DNA from 3 places in the Lysinibacillus sp. fkY74-1 genome. Region 3 is predicted to be linked to each of the others. Evidence: riboswitches for the same ligand, from Rfam matches in the RefSeq annotation. Region 3 holds a riboswitch; each other region holds the start of a gene.
The links. Region 3 has a riboswitch for cobalamin ahead of ACE1MS_RS06320 (glutaredoxin family protein). Riboswitches for the same ligand answer to the same signal wherever they lie in the genome.
Positions count from the first base shown of each region.

Region 1: another riboswitch for cobalamin. It lies ahead of ACE1MS_RS10465 (ABC transporter substrate-binding protein); the one in region 3 lies ahead of ACE1MS_RS06320 (glutaredoxin family protein).
Region 2: another riboswitch for cobalamin. It lies ahead of ACE1MS_RS13900 ((2Fe-2S) ferredoxin domain-containing protein); the one in region 3 lies ahead of ACE1MS_RS06320 (glutaredoxin family protein).

Region 1 covers NZ_CP170173.1:2,155,864-2,160,120, forward strand. Annotated here, with positions in the region: gene ACE1MS_RS10460 (GTP-binding protein) at 1-300, opposite strand, end outside; cobalamin riboswitch at 476-663, shown strand; gene ACE1MS_RS10465 (ABC transporter substrate-binding protein) at 828-1,823, shown strand; gene ACE1MS_RS10470 (precorrin-3B methylase) at 1,876-2,553, shown strand; gene ACE1MS_RS10475 (S9 family peptidase) at 2,625-4,257, shown strand, end outside.
Region 2 covers NZ_CP170173.1:2,834,208-2,838,464, forward strand. Annotated here, with positions in the region: gene cobK (precorrin-6A reductase) at 1-77, opposite strand, end outside; gene ACE1MS_RS13890 (sirohydrochlorin chelatase) at 74-1,015, opposite strand; gene cobJ (precorrin-3B C(17)-methyltransferase) at 1,030-2,697, opposite strand; gene ACE1MS_RS13900 ((2Fe-2S) ferredoxin domain-containing protein) at 2,702-3,073, opposite strand; cobalamin riboswitch at 3,216-3,397, opposite strand; cobalamin riboswitch at 3,656-3,840, shown strand; gene ACE1MS_RS13905 (energy-coupling factor ABC transporter permease) at 3,986-4,257, shown strand, end outside.
Region 3 covers NZ_CP170173.1:1,345,372-1,349,628, reverse strand. Annotated here, with positions in the region: gene nrdE (class 1b ribonucleoside-diphosphate reductase subunit alpha) at 1-1,875, opposite strand, end outside; gene nrdI (class Ib ribonucleoside-diphosphate reductase assembly flavoprotein NrdI) at 1,872-2,231, opposite strand; gene ACE1MS_RS06320 (glutaredoxin family protein) at 2,228-2,452, opposite strand; cobalamin riboswitch at 2,570-2,747, opposite strand; gene ACE1MS_RS06315 (NAD(P)/FAD-dependent oxidoreductase) at 3,274-4,179, opposite strand.

The sequences.
Region 1 (4,257 bases), 810 kb from region 3:
AGCACTAATAATAATGATGGCATAATCCATGACACGAATGGCACGCTCCATCTCAGGGGAGAAATCGACATGCCCTGGTGTATCGATCAGCGTATATGTATCGTCGCCGATAGTCATGCGACCTTGCTCGGCAAATATTGTAATGCCACGTTTACGCTCAAGCTCATGATTATCTAAATAGGCATCCTGATGATCGACACGCCCCCGCGCTTGAATACTATTGGTATGATAAAGCATTTGCTCAGAAAAGGTTGTTTTTCCTGCATCAACATGAGCAAGAACCCCAATCGTCTTGTACATACTAAATCCTCGTTTCTATAGGTGGCTATGTTCTCATTGTATCAGAATACTAGCACAAATAATTCTTGTAAAATGATTCGTCTTTTTGTCGAAATAGTGCTAATATAATGATGATTGCAGATTTTGCAATTTACTCTGATTGCGAATTAACTCATGAACTGCTAGTCTATCAATAGAATGAATAAAACATATTGGTGCAAATGGCATTTGTCATTTTGCTTAAAAGGGAAATCGGTGTAATTCCGATGCTGTCCCGCAACTGTAAATGGGGAGTCTATACAGGATGCCACTGTAGTTTAACTATGGGAAGGTGTATAGATGATGAACCTAAGCCAGGATACCTGCCAGTATGTGTATGCTAACTAAGAACCACGAGGATGGGGATAGTGATAAAGGTAACTATACCGTTTTTTCACTATGCTACTCTCTTGGCGACAAGAGGGTTTTTTTATGCCCTTCCAATGATCCTGGTAGCAAAGAAGTCTCTGATTTCTTTCTATATTTATGACAACAAAGGAGAAAAGGACATGAAAAAATGGAGAAGTATATGGCTGGTCATGCTCATCGCGCTCATCGCAGTTTTAGGAGCGTGTGGTACAAAGGACAAGCCTGAATCAGCAACGCAAACTGAAAAAGTTGAACCGTCTGAGGCGACAACGACTGAGGTAATCATTAAAAATAATGGAACTACCCAAACCTATAAGGAAGCACCTACAAAGGCAATTAGCTTAAATCAGCATGTAACAGAAATTATGCTTGCATTAGGGCTAGAGGATTCCATGGTAGGGACTGCTTATTTAGATGACGAAATCTACGAGCCGCTTCAAGCAGCCTACGATAAAGTTCCTGTTCTTTCAGATCAATACCCAACGAAGGAGCAAGTCATTGATGCCGGGGCAGATTTCTTGTATGCAGGCTGGAAAAGTGGCTTTGGTGAAAAAGGTGTAGGAACACCAGAGGAGCTTGAGGAATTAGGAATTCATACGTATTTACATACAGCTTCTAATATGACAAAGCCAACATTAGAGGATATTTTCACTGATATTCGTCATATTGCAGAAATATTCCGCGTGGAAGATCGCGGCGAAGCATTCATTGAACAAATGACAAAAGATGTCGAAGAAGTTCAAGCTAAATTACCAAAAGATAGAGAAAATTTACGTGTTCTAGTCTTTGACAGTGGTGAAAAAGATGTATTCACAGCTGGCCAAAACTTTATGAATGAGCTGGTGACAATCGCTGGCGGTCAAAATATCTTTGGAGATGTGGAGTCAGGGTGGACAACCGTGTCGAAGGAAGATGCAGTAGATCGCAATCCAGAGGTGGTTGTCATAATTAATTATGGTGAAACAACGGCTGAACAAAAGATAAATTTCTTAAAAAATGATCCAGCCTTGAAGGAAATGGAAGCAGTCAAAAATGATCGCTTTGTCATCCTTCCACTTTCAGCGGCATCTGAAGGGGTCCGTGCAGCAGAGGCCATTCAAATTTTAGCTAAGGGCTTCTACCCAGAAAACTTTTAAAAATTTCGAGCTAGCAAAGTGCTAGCTCCTTTTTCTTAAGGAGCGATAACTATTGAACGCATTTCGTCAAAACATACCAGATAAAACATTTGAGACCCTTAATCAGCAAGGTGGATTTTCGCGATTAGCAGTAAGCCCTGGCATTATCAATAAGCATTACACACCAGCCCAATTTCAAAAAATAGCAGAAATTGTAGGAGAGAAGGGAGCCATTAAATACTCGGCTTCCTATAGCATATTATTATCGATTCCCTCTAGTGAATTAACTGAAGCTACCCGTGCCTTACAGGAGGCTGGACTGTTTGTTGCATCGTCAGGGCCTCATATTGTTATGAAAGCATGTGATTTTTGTGACGGTGAAAAAATGGAAGCAGTTCCTCAAACAGAACAGCTCTATCAGGCGTTGGATGGTATAACCGTGCCTGCAAGAATGCGAGTCAATGTGAATGGCTGTGCATCCGCCTGTTATAATCCCACATATGATGACATCGGTTTGGTCTATCAGCATGAGAGCTTTGATGTTTATCTAGGAGCCATTCCTATGGGGACGAAAGCACAGGCGGGTACTCTCTTTGCAAAGAGAGTAAGGATCGACCATATTGAAGATTTTTTGCTACAAATCATTCGTCTTTATCAGGACCAAGCTCGTTCCAATGAACCTTTTTATAAGTTTTATCGCAGAACAAAATCGAATGCTTATTGGGAACTAGTAAAAAAATCGATCGAGTAGCAGGAATAATACTTAGGGTGTCGAAATATTGTAGTAGAGCATAGAAAATGACAATACAAAGGAGCAAGAACATGACATCTAAACAAGGGATTCAACCAGAGGATCTTTATCGCTTGAAATCAGTGGCAGATCCACAGCTCTCACCTGATGGGACTGAGGTAGTTTATGTAGAGACACGTATTGATGAGAAGAAAAAGGACTATATATCTAATTTGTTTTATATAAATTTAAAAGACAAACGTCCTCAGCAATGGACATATGGTGACTATCGGACAAGCTCTCCTGTGTGGTCGCCAGATGGCAGTCAAATTGCTTTTTCTTCTACAAGGTCAGGCAAGCCGCAAATTTTTGTGCTTTCGAAAACAGGTGGGGAGGCAAAACAAGTAACGTATTGTAAAAACGGTGCGTCAACGCCTGTCTGGTCTCCATGTGGAGAGAAAATTGCCTTTTCCGTTATGCTCGGTAAAGATGAAACTATTCTAGATAAAGCTGAAGATGACAAGAAAGAAGAAAAAGAACTAAAGCCGCTAGAAATCGATAAGATGAAACATAAATCAGATGCTGGTGGATTTACGGATATGGACCAGCATACCCACATCGCTATTGTCGATTTAAAATCTGGTGACTTAGAGCAAATGACAGAAGGGAACAAGCATTGCCATCTGAGTACATGGTCGCCCGATGGCAACTATCTTACGTACTTAGCAGATCAAGCAGAGGATTTAGATTTTTCATTTAATGCGGATATTTACTTATTAGATATAGAAACAAAAAAGAGTCGCAAGGTAACCGAGGGAATTGGCTCTTATTACCAAACATCATGGTCTCCTAATAGCCGCTTCCTTTCCTTCGTTGGGGGAAAACGTGAGTTTGAAAATGCCACACAAGCGAAGCTATGGATTTATGATATGGAACAAAATCTGCTAAACTGTGCCACAAGTGAATTTGATGCCCCTGTCGGTGACTATGTCATCGGTGATTTCCTGCAAGGGGTAGCAGCTCCACCTGTGCAATGGATGAATGATAATCATAGTTTCTACTTCCAAGTAACAGATCACGGCAATGCGGCAATTTATTTTGGTAATGTGGATGGAGAGATTTATCCAGCTATTCACGATGATCAATATGTTTATGGATTTTCATTAGATGCTCAAAATGACCAAGCAGTTGTCGCAATAAGTACGACAACAAATCCGGGCGATTTATATTACGTCAACTTAAAGACGGGTGAAAAAGAACGGTTGACAACCGTCAATGAAGAAGTTTTAAAGACGAGAGAGATAGCTGTTCCTGAGAGTATTGAGTTTGAAGGAGCTGAGGGCTGGAAGGTCAATGGCTGGATCATGAAGCCAGTGGGCTATGAAAAAGGGAAGAAATATCCTCTTATTCTTGAAATCCATGGTGGTCCACATGCGATGTACGGCAACACTTATTTCAATGAATTCCAAATCCTAGCTGCTCAAGGCTTTACGGTGCTGTATACAAATCCGCGCGGAAGTCATGGCTACGGACAAACGTTTGTGGATGCAGTACGTGGTGATTATGGTGGCAATGACTATCAAGACCTAATGGCTGCAGTGGACTATGCTTTAGAGCACTATGATTTCATTGATCAGGATCGACTAGGTGTAACAGGTGGGAGCTATGGTGGCTTTATGACCAACTGGATTGTTGGGCATACGAACCGCTTTAAGGCAGCAGTTA
Region 2 (4,257 bases), 1.5 Mb from region 3:
GTTACAGCATGACCTGTACTTTGCAATTCAAGGCCCAGATTTCTTGCATCACTCGTCCCTGCTAACATGAAAATCATTTAACGGGCTCCTTTTCATGATGATGATGGTCATGGTCATGGTGGTGGTCATGTCCATGATCGTGATGATGATGGTGATGATGATGGTCATGTCCATGATCGTGATCATGATGGTGATGATGATGTGCATGTCCATGAATAGCAGCGTAAGCACGATAATCTTCAAGATCTTGCATACCTGTAGATGTACCATTCATCGCTTGCTCAATACGCTCTAATAAAACATTTTGTAAACGTTCGTGGTAGCCAAAGTAGTTGGCAATTTGAATTTCACATGCAGGAAATTGCTCATTGAATTTCTCACACATAACATGCATACGCTCCATTAAAATACCAGTGAATAAAAAGTAAGGAAGCATGATTATTTTCTTAGCACCTAGTTTGACGCAGCGTTCAATGCCTTCTTCAACACGTGGGTCCGTTACACCCATAAAGGCACTTTCTACGTATTTAACAGGTAGTTTTTCCCATAGCAATCGTGTGATTTTATAAAAGTCCCCATTTGCATAAGGATCACTGCCACCTCGAGCAATTAATAAAACGGCTGTATCTTCCTGTTCTTGTTCTGTATTAAATCCAATTTCAACTAAACGATCTTGTAATATCGCAAATATTTCTTCATGAATGCCAATTGTTTGACCATATGTGAATGTGATATTCGGATAATGCTCACGGGCATGCTCGATTTCTGCTGGGATATGTAGCTTGGAATGACCTGCATGAAGTAATATAATCGGGATTACATGTACCTCTGTAGCACCCTTTTTCACACAATTTGTAATACCTTCTTCAATGTTAGGAGAAGCAAATTCTAGGAAACATGTTTCTACTAGATATTGTTCATCAATGCGAGATGTCATTTGCTCGATAAATGTACGTACCTCATCATTTCCTGCTGCTAAACGGCTACCATGGCCAACAAATAATATAGCTTTCATCTCTTTTCTCCTCACTAGTCGCCGCACGGAGCTGGCTCTATTTTTATTTTGGAAGACATATCTTGATACGTAAAATGCAATATCTTTTTCACACGCTTGAAGTATTTAAATAAGCGTTCGTTTGGATGCGCATTGGCTTTATATTCTTCAATAATATCTGTAATTAAAGGAATCAATTGTTCAGGCTCCAAGCCTTCTACAACAGGCTGTGCTGCATGAGCCGTACGTCCGACTGGTTTCGCTCCAATAAAGACATCAAATTTACTTTTACGATAGACAATCCCAATATCGTCAAATACTGCTCGATAACAAGCCATCCCACAGCCATTAAAGCCAATATTTAATGTTTTCGGTAAAGACAGACCACCAAGCTTTTCTTGAATTTCCTCCGCATATGGTATGGAATCTGCTTTTTCACCGTAGCAAAAATCGCAAGCCTTCAACGACAATACATCACCAATTGGTGCTAATAAAAAGCCCACTTGCTGTAATTTTTCAGTAATGCGTTCAGGCGTAGTTGTAGGTATTTTTAAATGGATTTGATGATCTGGTGTGTATTCCATCGATCCATCTTCGCCTACGACCTCTGCTAACGTCATCATTTGCTGTGGTGTAAAAAATTTATTGGCCACTCCAGGGCTCACTGCTAATTCAAAAATGGATTCTATTTTTTGTTGTACAAGCTTTGGAGTAACCTTGATAGCATTTGTTCCCTTTACCATTGCAAGTGCCGCTGTAGCCATTTCAAGTGCCGTTTTTTTCGGCTTTGGCATAACGGCTACACTGGGTTTATTCATTCGCCCTGCATTGGGGTCTGCCGCAAAGTCATTGCGTGCTGTTCCTGTCTCTTGATTCATCGCCCATGGCTCATTTTCTTCCCGTAAACGCTGATGTGGACGTAATGGCTGCTTTTCCTCGCCAAGTGTATATTTACGTTGGTAGCCACGTGGCGTAATCATTTTATTATCATAGAAAAACGTAGATGAGTTTCCGATAATGACGGTTGTCAGCATACCGATATCATGTTCCAACATGTCTGCCAATGTGGTCATCGTCACTTCTTGACGTTCTCGATAGGCACTTTTCACAAGCCCTACTGGAGTGTCAGGTGAACGATATTCTAAAAGAATTCGCTGTGCTTCGACAATTTGTCTTGTACGGCGACCGCTTTTAGGATTGTATAGAGCAATGACAAAATCGGCCATTGCTGCAGCTTCCACACGCTTCGCAATTAAATTCCACGGAGTGAGGTGGTCACTTAAACTAATGGTACAAGCATCATGCATAATCGGTGCACCAAGTAAACTAGCACATGAATTGATGGCTGAAATACCCGGGACAATCTCGACTTCAATACCAGTTGCCTCTGTCCAGCCTAGCTCAATTAAAACTTCATACACTAATCCCGCCATACCATAAACGCCCGCATCTCCACTCGAAATGACCGAAACTATACTTCCTGCCTCTGCTTGACGAACTGCCTCCTGAGCACGGGACACTTCTTCTGTCATGCCTGTACTGACAATAGATTTTGCACTCACTAAATCTTGAATCAGCTCAACATAGGTTTTATAGCCTATGATCATATCACTTTGTTGTAAAGCCTCTACTGCACGTGTTGTAATATGCTTAAAGTCTCCAGGTCCAAAGCCTACTACGAAAATTTTCCCTTTTTGCGCCATGTTTTTACCCCTCTTTCACCTTTTCAATCCCTTTAATGGCTGTCGTTTGCGCTGTTCGCTGCAATGTCCCTTCCCGAAGTGTATAAACATGATCGCTATGTAAGGATTCATGATGCAAATCCTGTACAAGTGTTCTAGCATGCTCCGTTGATGGTACACGGTACCAATTCCCCTGGGGGTAAGCAATAACCACACAAGCATCCTTACATCGTCCATTACAGCGTGTTCTTGTCGTATGTATTTCTTTATCTAGTGCGTTTCGCTGTATTTCGTCCCGTATAGCTTGGGTAATTTCTTCTCCATCCTTGTTCATACAGCTACTGCCATTGCAAATAAAGAGATGTGTTTTCATCCCCTCTAAATTCCACGTTGTCATTTTATGTCTCCCCTCTTTTGCTTTTGGAAAAAGAAAAACCTTTACTCTCCCGAAGAGTAAAGGTTTGTAGAAGCCAAATAAAAACGAATAGACTGAAAGACAGATCCTCGCTTTTGCTTCAACTTCTCCCTCCGAAAAGTTTGCATGCACAATCTGATAAGCAGGTTTCCTGACTTAAGCTTCATTTTACTGTCGCACCTTCCCTAGTTTGCACAGGTGGCATTGCGATTTCATCAGCTATTACAGTAGCGGGGGCTGTATTGGACTTTCACCAATTTCCCTATTATCTCGAGTTTTTCGAGCACTTATCGACGTTTTATATGAAATTTTTAATTGTATATTTAATAGAAAACTGTCTTAATCATATCTTATTATTTTAAAATTTCAATATTTCTTTAAAAATTCATGACAAATTTATCAATTTTATCAGAGAATTTTTGGTTATTTAAAATTGGGGTTGTTCCCTTTTATTCTCAAAATCCTTAGTAATCAGAATTTTCGAAATTGATAGTCTATTTCAAAATTTTTATAAAAAAGTATAGCATATTTATGGAAATTCGTGGTACACTTTGTCGTGAAATCTCACAACTTACTATTTTTGGTGTAAAATGCTCGTCATTTTACTTAAAAGGGAAGCCGGTTCAAGTCCGGCGCGGTCCCGCCACTGTAATAGGGAGCTTTATAGAAAATGTCACTGTCCAATGGATGGGAAGACCTATAAAGTGTTGAACTAGAGCCAGGAGACCTGCCGAAAATATGTGATCGTTTCATCCTACGAGGATAGGTGTGCGGCTTAGCAGATGAGAATGTTATTTGCTTTTTTAGCTATGCACTTTTCCAACAACGGAAAAGTGCTTTTTTTATTACGCACGCTACATTCTAAAAATCTATTTATAGTTTGGAGGAAGAAAATTGAAGCTGTCTTGGTGGAAACTTAGTTATTTTGTATTGGCTTTTTTAATGGTGCCAAAACGTGCCTTCGCCATGCATATCATGGAAGGTTTTTTACCAATCGAATGGGCTATTTTTTGGTGGGTAATCTCCGTCCCATTTATTATTTTAGGATTGCGCTCTATTCGTAAAACAATCGAAGAAAACCCAGAAACAAAAATGATTCTGGGACTGTCTGGTGCATTTGCCTTTGTTCTATCAGCCTTAAAAATCCCTTCAGTTACAGGGAGCTG
Region 3 (4,257 bases):
CTCTACATATAGATGACTGTTTTCATTTGTTAAATGTGGCATTGGATAAATTGTTCGACTATCTGCATAATCACGAACCTCTACACGTTCTGTACATGGAGAGATGGAGGCCGTACAGCTACGAATGTACGATATACTACCAGTTGGTGCTATAGCTAAACGATATGAATGGAATAAGCCATATTGCATAACATCTTGCTTTAATAATTCCCACATTTTACTAGTAATGATTGGAATGTTTCCGAGTGCTTTTAATACAGCAGGTGAAAGCTCTTCTTCAGTCTTATTTACATATTGATCAAAATAGATACCTGAAGCATAGTCGCTATCTTCAAATCGATAGAACGTTTCTGCTTTTTCTTTAGCCATTTCCATCGATGATTTTAGAGAATAATAGTTCATTGCTTCCATAAAGCGGTCCATGAAATGAATAGAATCTTTCGAGCCATACATAATTCCCTCCGTAACAAGATGTCCATGGAGATTCATACACCCTAGACCTACTGAGTGCATTAATTGATTGGCTTTTGCGACCGACGGAACATTTTTGATGTGCGTCATTTGGGATACATTTGTTAATAAGTGCATAGCTGTATCGATTAATGCTTCAAAATCATTTACTTTACTCGCTGCGTGGATATCAATTGACCCTAAATTACACGACACATCTAACCCATATTCGTTAGGTTGATCTTGATCTGTGATAACACTAGTTTCTTGAACTTGCAAGATTTCAGTACATAAGTTTGACATTTTTACGCGACCGATATTTTTTAGTGGATGTACGTCATTAACATTATCATCAAAAATTTCAAAGGGATAACCGGATTCGAATTGAGCTTTTTTTACCTCTGTATAGAGTCTACGCGCATTCAAACGTTTAATTTTACGGATTTTAGGATTATCTAGTAGTTCATAGTACATGTCAGAAATTGAAATTTCCGACATTCGTTTACCATATACTTTAAAAATATCATATGGACTAAATAACACTATATCTTTATCACGCTTCATCAGTTCGAAGAAAATACTTGGTATAATAATACCTGTTGATAGTGTTGCGAGGCGAATTTTATCATCAGCATTTGGTTTTTTTGATGAAATAAAATTCTCTATATCTGCATGGAAAATATTTAGGTAAACAACTCCTGAGCCATTACGCTGACCAAGCTGATTAGAATAACTAAAAGAATTTTCTAATAGTTTCGCCACTGGAATCACACCACTTGCACGATTTAGTATTTCTTTAATTGGATCACCTAAAGGACGTAAATCCGTTAAGTTGACCCCGACCCCTCCACCTAGACGTGATAGCTCTAAACAATAACCAATATTTTCAGCGATGCTATTCATGGAGTCATCCATGGATAATTTAAAGCAACTTACTAATTCGCCACGAGCTTTCTTCCCACTATTTAATGCAGTAGGCGTTGCAGGTTGATAGGCTTCCATCATCGCTTCCACAGAACGTTCTGCTAGTACCGTGTTCCCCTGTGCCAAGTACAAGGCAATAATGACAATCCGGTCCTCATATTTTTCTAAGATTTCTTCTCCATCACGACTTTTCATAGCGTAGCTGTCATAAAATTTGCTAGCACTCATAAATGATGGGAAACGGAAATTATAATCATACGCTTTTTTGTACAACTTTTTAATAAAATCCATCTCGTACATGTCGATAAAAGCTTTTTCGTAGTAGCCTTCATCAACTAAATAGCGGATTTTTTCCTCTATATCTATAAAGTAACGTAAACGTACGTTGACATATTCTAAAAAGTAGCGGCGCGTAGCCTCACGATCCTTTTCTAACTCTAGTAGCCCCGTTGTACTATAACGATTCAGTACGTCATTATTAAGCTTTAAATAAGTTTTCATCCCATTACCCTCGTTTCATAAAACGTTTGTATAGCTTCATAATCTGTTTGATTGCCGCGCAAATCTAATTTCCTCACTAATGGTACATGATAGGTAGTAGCAATTTTCTCTCCTGCTGCGCCAAATACATGATGTCCAAAGTTACTGTTGCCACTAGCAACTACTCCTTTACAAAAATCTCTGTTTTTATCTAAGAAACGTTGCACTTTTGCCGGAATGTCGCCTAAACCATCTGTGTATGTAATTAAAAGATAAGGCTTATTCAAGCTTAATTCCTCTGAGAGTTCAATAGATTCTGCCCTTAGTTTAGATACTACATTGCGGACATTTCCTGTACGACTAGCGTAAACGATCATAGTGTAATCATCTCAATACGAGAAACAATTTCCTGAACATCCCCTATAAATGTTTCATCCACCTCTAAAACAGGCACACTTAAAAAACCTGCATCAATAATTGTTTGTTTAGCTTGTTCATCGTGATCAATATTAACAATTTCTGCTTCAAGTCCTGCTCGTTGTAATTCGGATTTTACCCAAAGGCATTTTGGACAGATTGTTTTCGTATAAAGTTTCATAGTAATCCCTCTTTTCATAAAATAAAAAAGCTACCTCTTCTAAAGAGATAGCTTACATGGAAACGTTAACATACTAAAAATACTGACGTTCCCATCTCTTAATCCCCGAAGAAATGATAAATTTGTTTTATAAAGGCAGGTCTCCTGGCTTTGCTTCAATCTCTGATTTCCTTCCCATGCGAATGCACAGTGGTTACAATCATCGTCAGCTTTACAGTTGCGGGGACAGCGTCGGAATAGTACCGAACTTCCCTATTAAACTACATATAGTAGTACCTATACAAAACGAACACAATATATTGTTTTTCAATAGTTTTAAGTGTACCATCCTTTATATAAAAAGTAAATCGCGAAATAAAAGTTCATCAATTTGAGACTATTCATATTTTCTCACATAACCTTAAACGAAAGAGCTAAAACATAATCATATAAAAATATAACTAAAAAAAAAATAGGAAGATACATGCTGATCATTTATTTACCTAATAACGGAGGCCCAATTGAAATTTTATTCATAAAAAAGGCATCTTTCCATAATAGTAAAGATGCAATTATGACTAAAACTACATAATCGTCAACCCACTTTGAGAAAGATGTAAATCATTCATCATACTCAATATATCCTATCTTTGCAGATTTTTCGTTGTACTTGTCCCTTTGCAACTATTCATAATAATCAGGTACCTTTATCCAGTTATTCTGTATTCATAGTATAACATATCCAAGTTCTTTCTCTGTCCGCTCAACTAGGTATATTAACTTTATCCTTTATTTACAAAAATAGCTGATGAATTTTCTATACTCATCAGCTAACCTTTTACTTAAAACCTATCTATTGTCATATCCAAATTTATACTAGAGGCTGTCTTAAAACCTTCCGCAGCAGCGATCATTAAAGAAGAGGCACCCCCCTTTTCCGTTTCACCTGCAACATATATTCCAGCCGCTGTTGTTCGTCCAGCACCATCAGTAATAATTATCCCATTTTCATCAACTTGGCAATTTAGCTGTTTAGCAAATTTATTTGGACGATAAAAATTAGGTACGACAAATCCACCACTTCTTAAAATATGTTCACCTGTTTCTAATTCAATACTAATTAAGTTACTATCTTCCCCATGCAAGTTTTTTACACATTCTGTATACAGTTTAATTTTTTTACGTTCAAATTCACTTTGAACGTTATCGGAAAGTTGATGACCATTCGTAAAAACGATTAAATCCTGTGACCAATTAAAAACCAATTTGGTCATATGTTTAATATGCTCCTCTTTTTCTGCTATGATAGCCAATGGCTTGTCTCTCAGCTCCCAACCATCGCAATAAGGACAGCTAAACAAGCTTTTACCATAATATTGTCTGATTTGCGGGAGGGGAAACTCCTCTTGTATTCCAGTAGCTAACAATACTTTTGCAGACATATATGATTTATTTTCCGAAGTTTTGACAAGAAATAAACCGCTTTTATCATTTTTAGTTATCTCGATAATTGTTTGATCTAACATAGATATAGATGGGTAAGATTTTATTTCTTTACTAGCTATATTCTTAAATTCTTGTGGCTTTATCCCATCTCTTGTTAAAAAACCATGCGACTCTTGAGTTACACGATTTCGATTAGTTCCATTATCAAATATAGCAATCTTTCTGCGCGCCCTTCCCAATGTTAAGGCAGCACTTAAACCAGCAGGGCCACCACCTATAATTACACAATCGTATTTATTCATCCTTTTTTCCTCCACATCAAAATATATTATAGACCTTTAATATCTGTAATTAAGGCAAAAGACACCGCAAAAGTTATA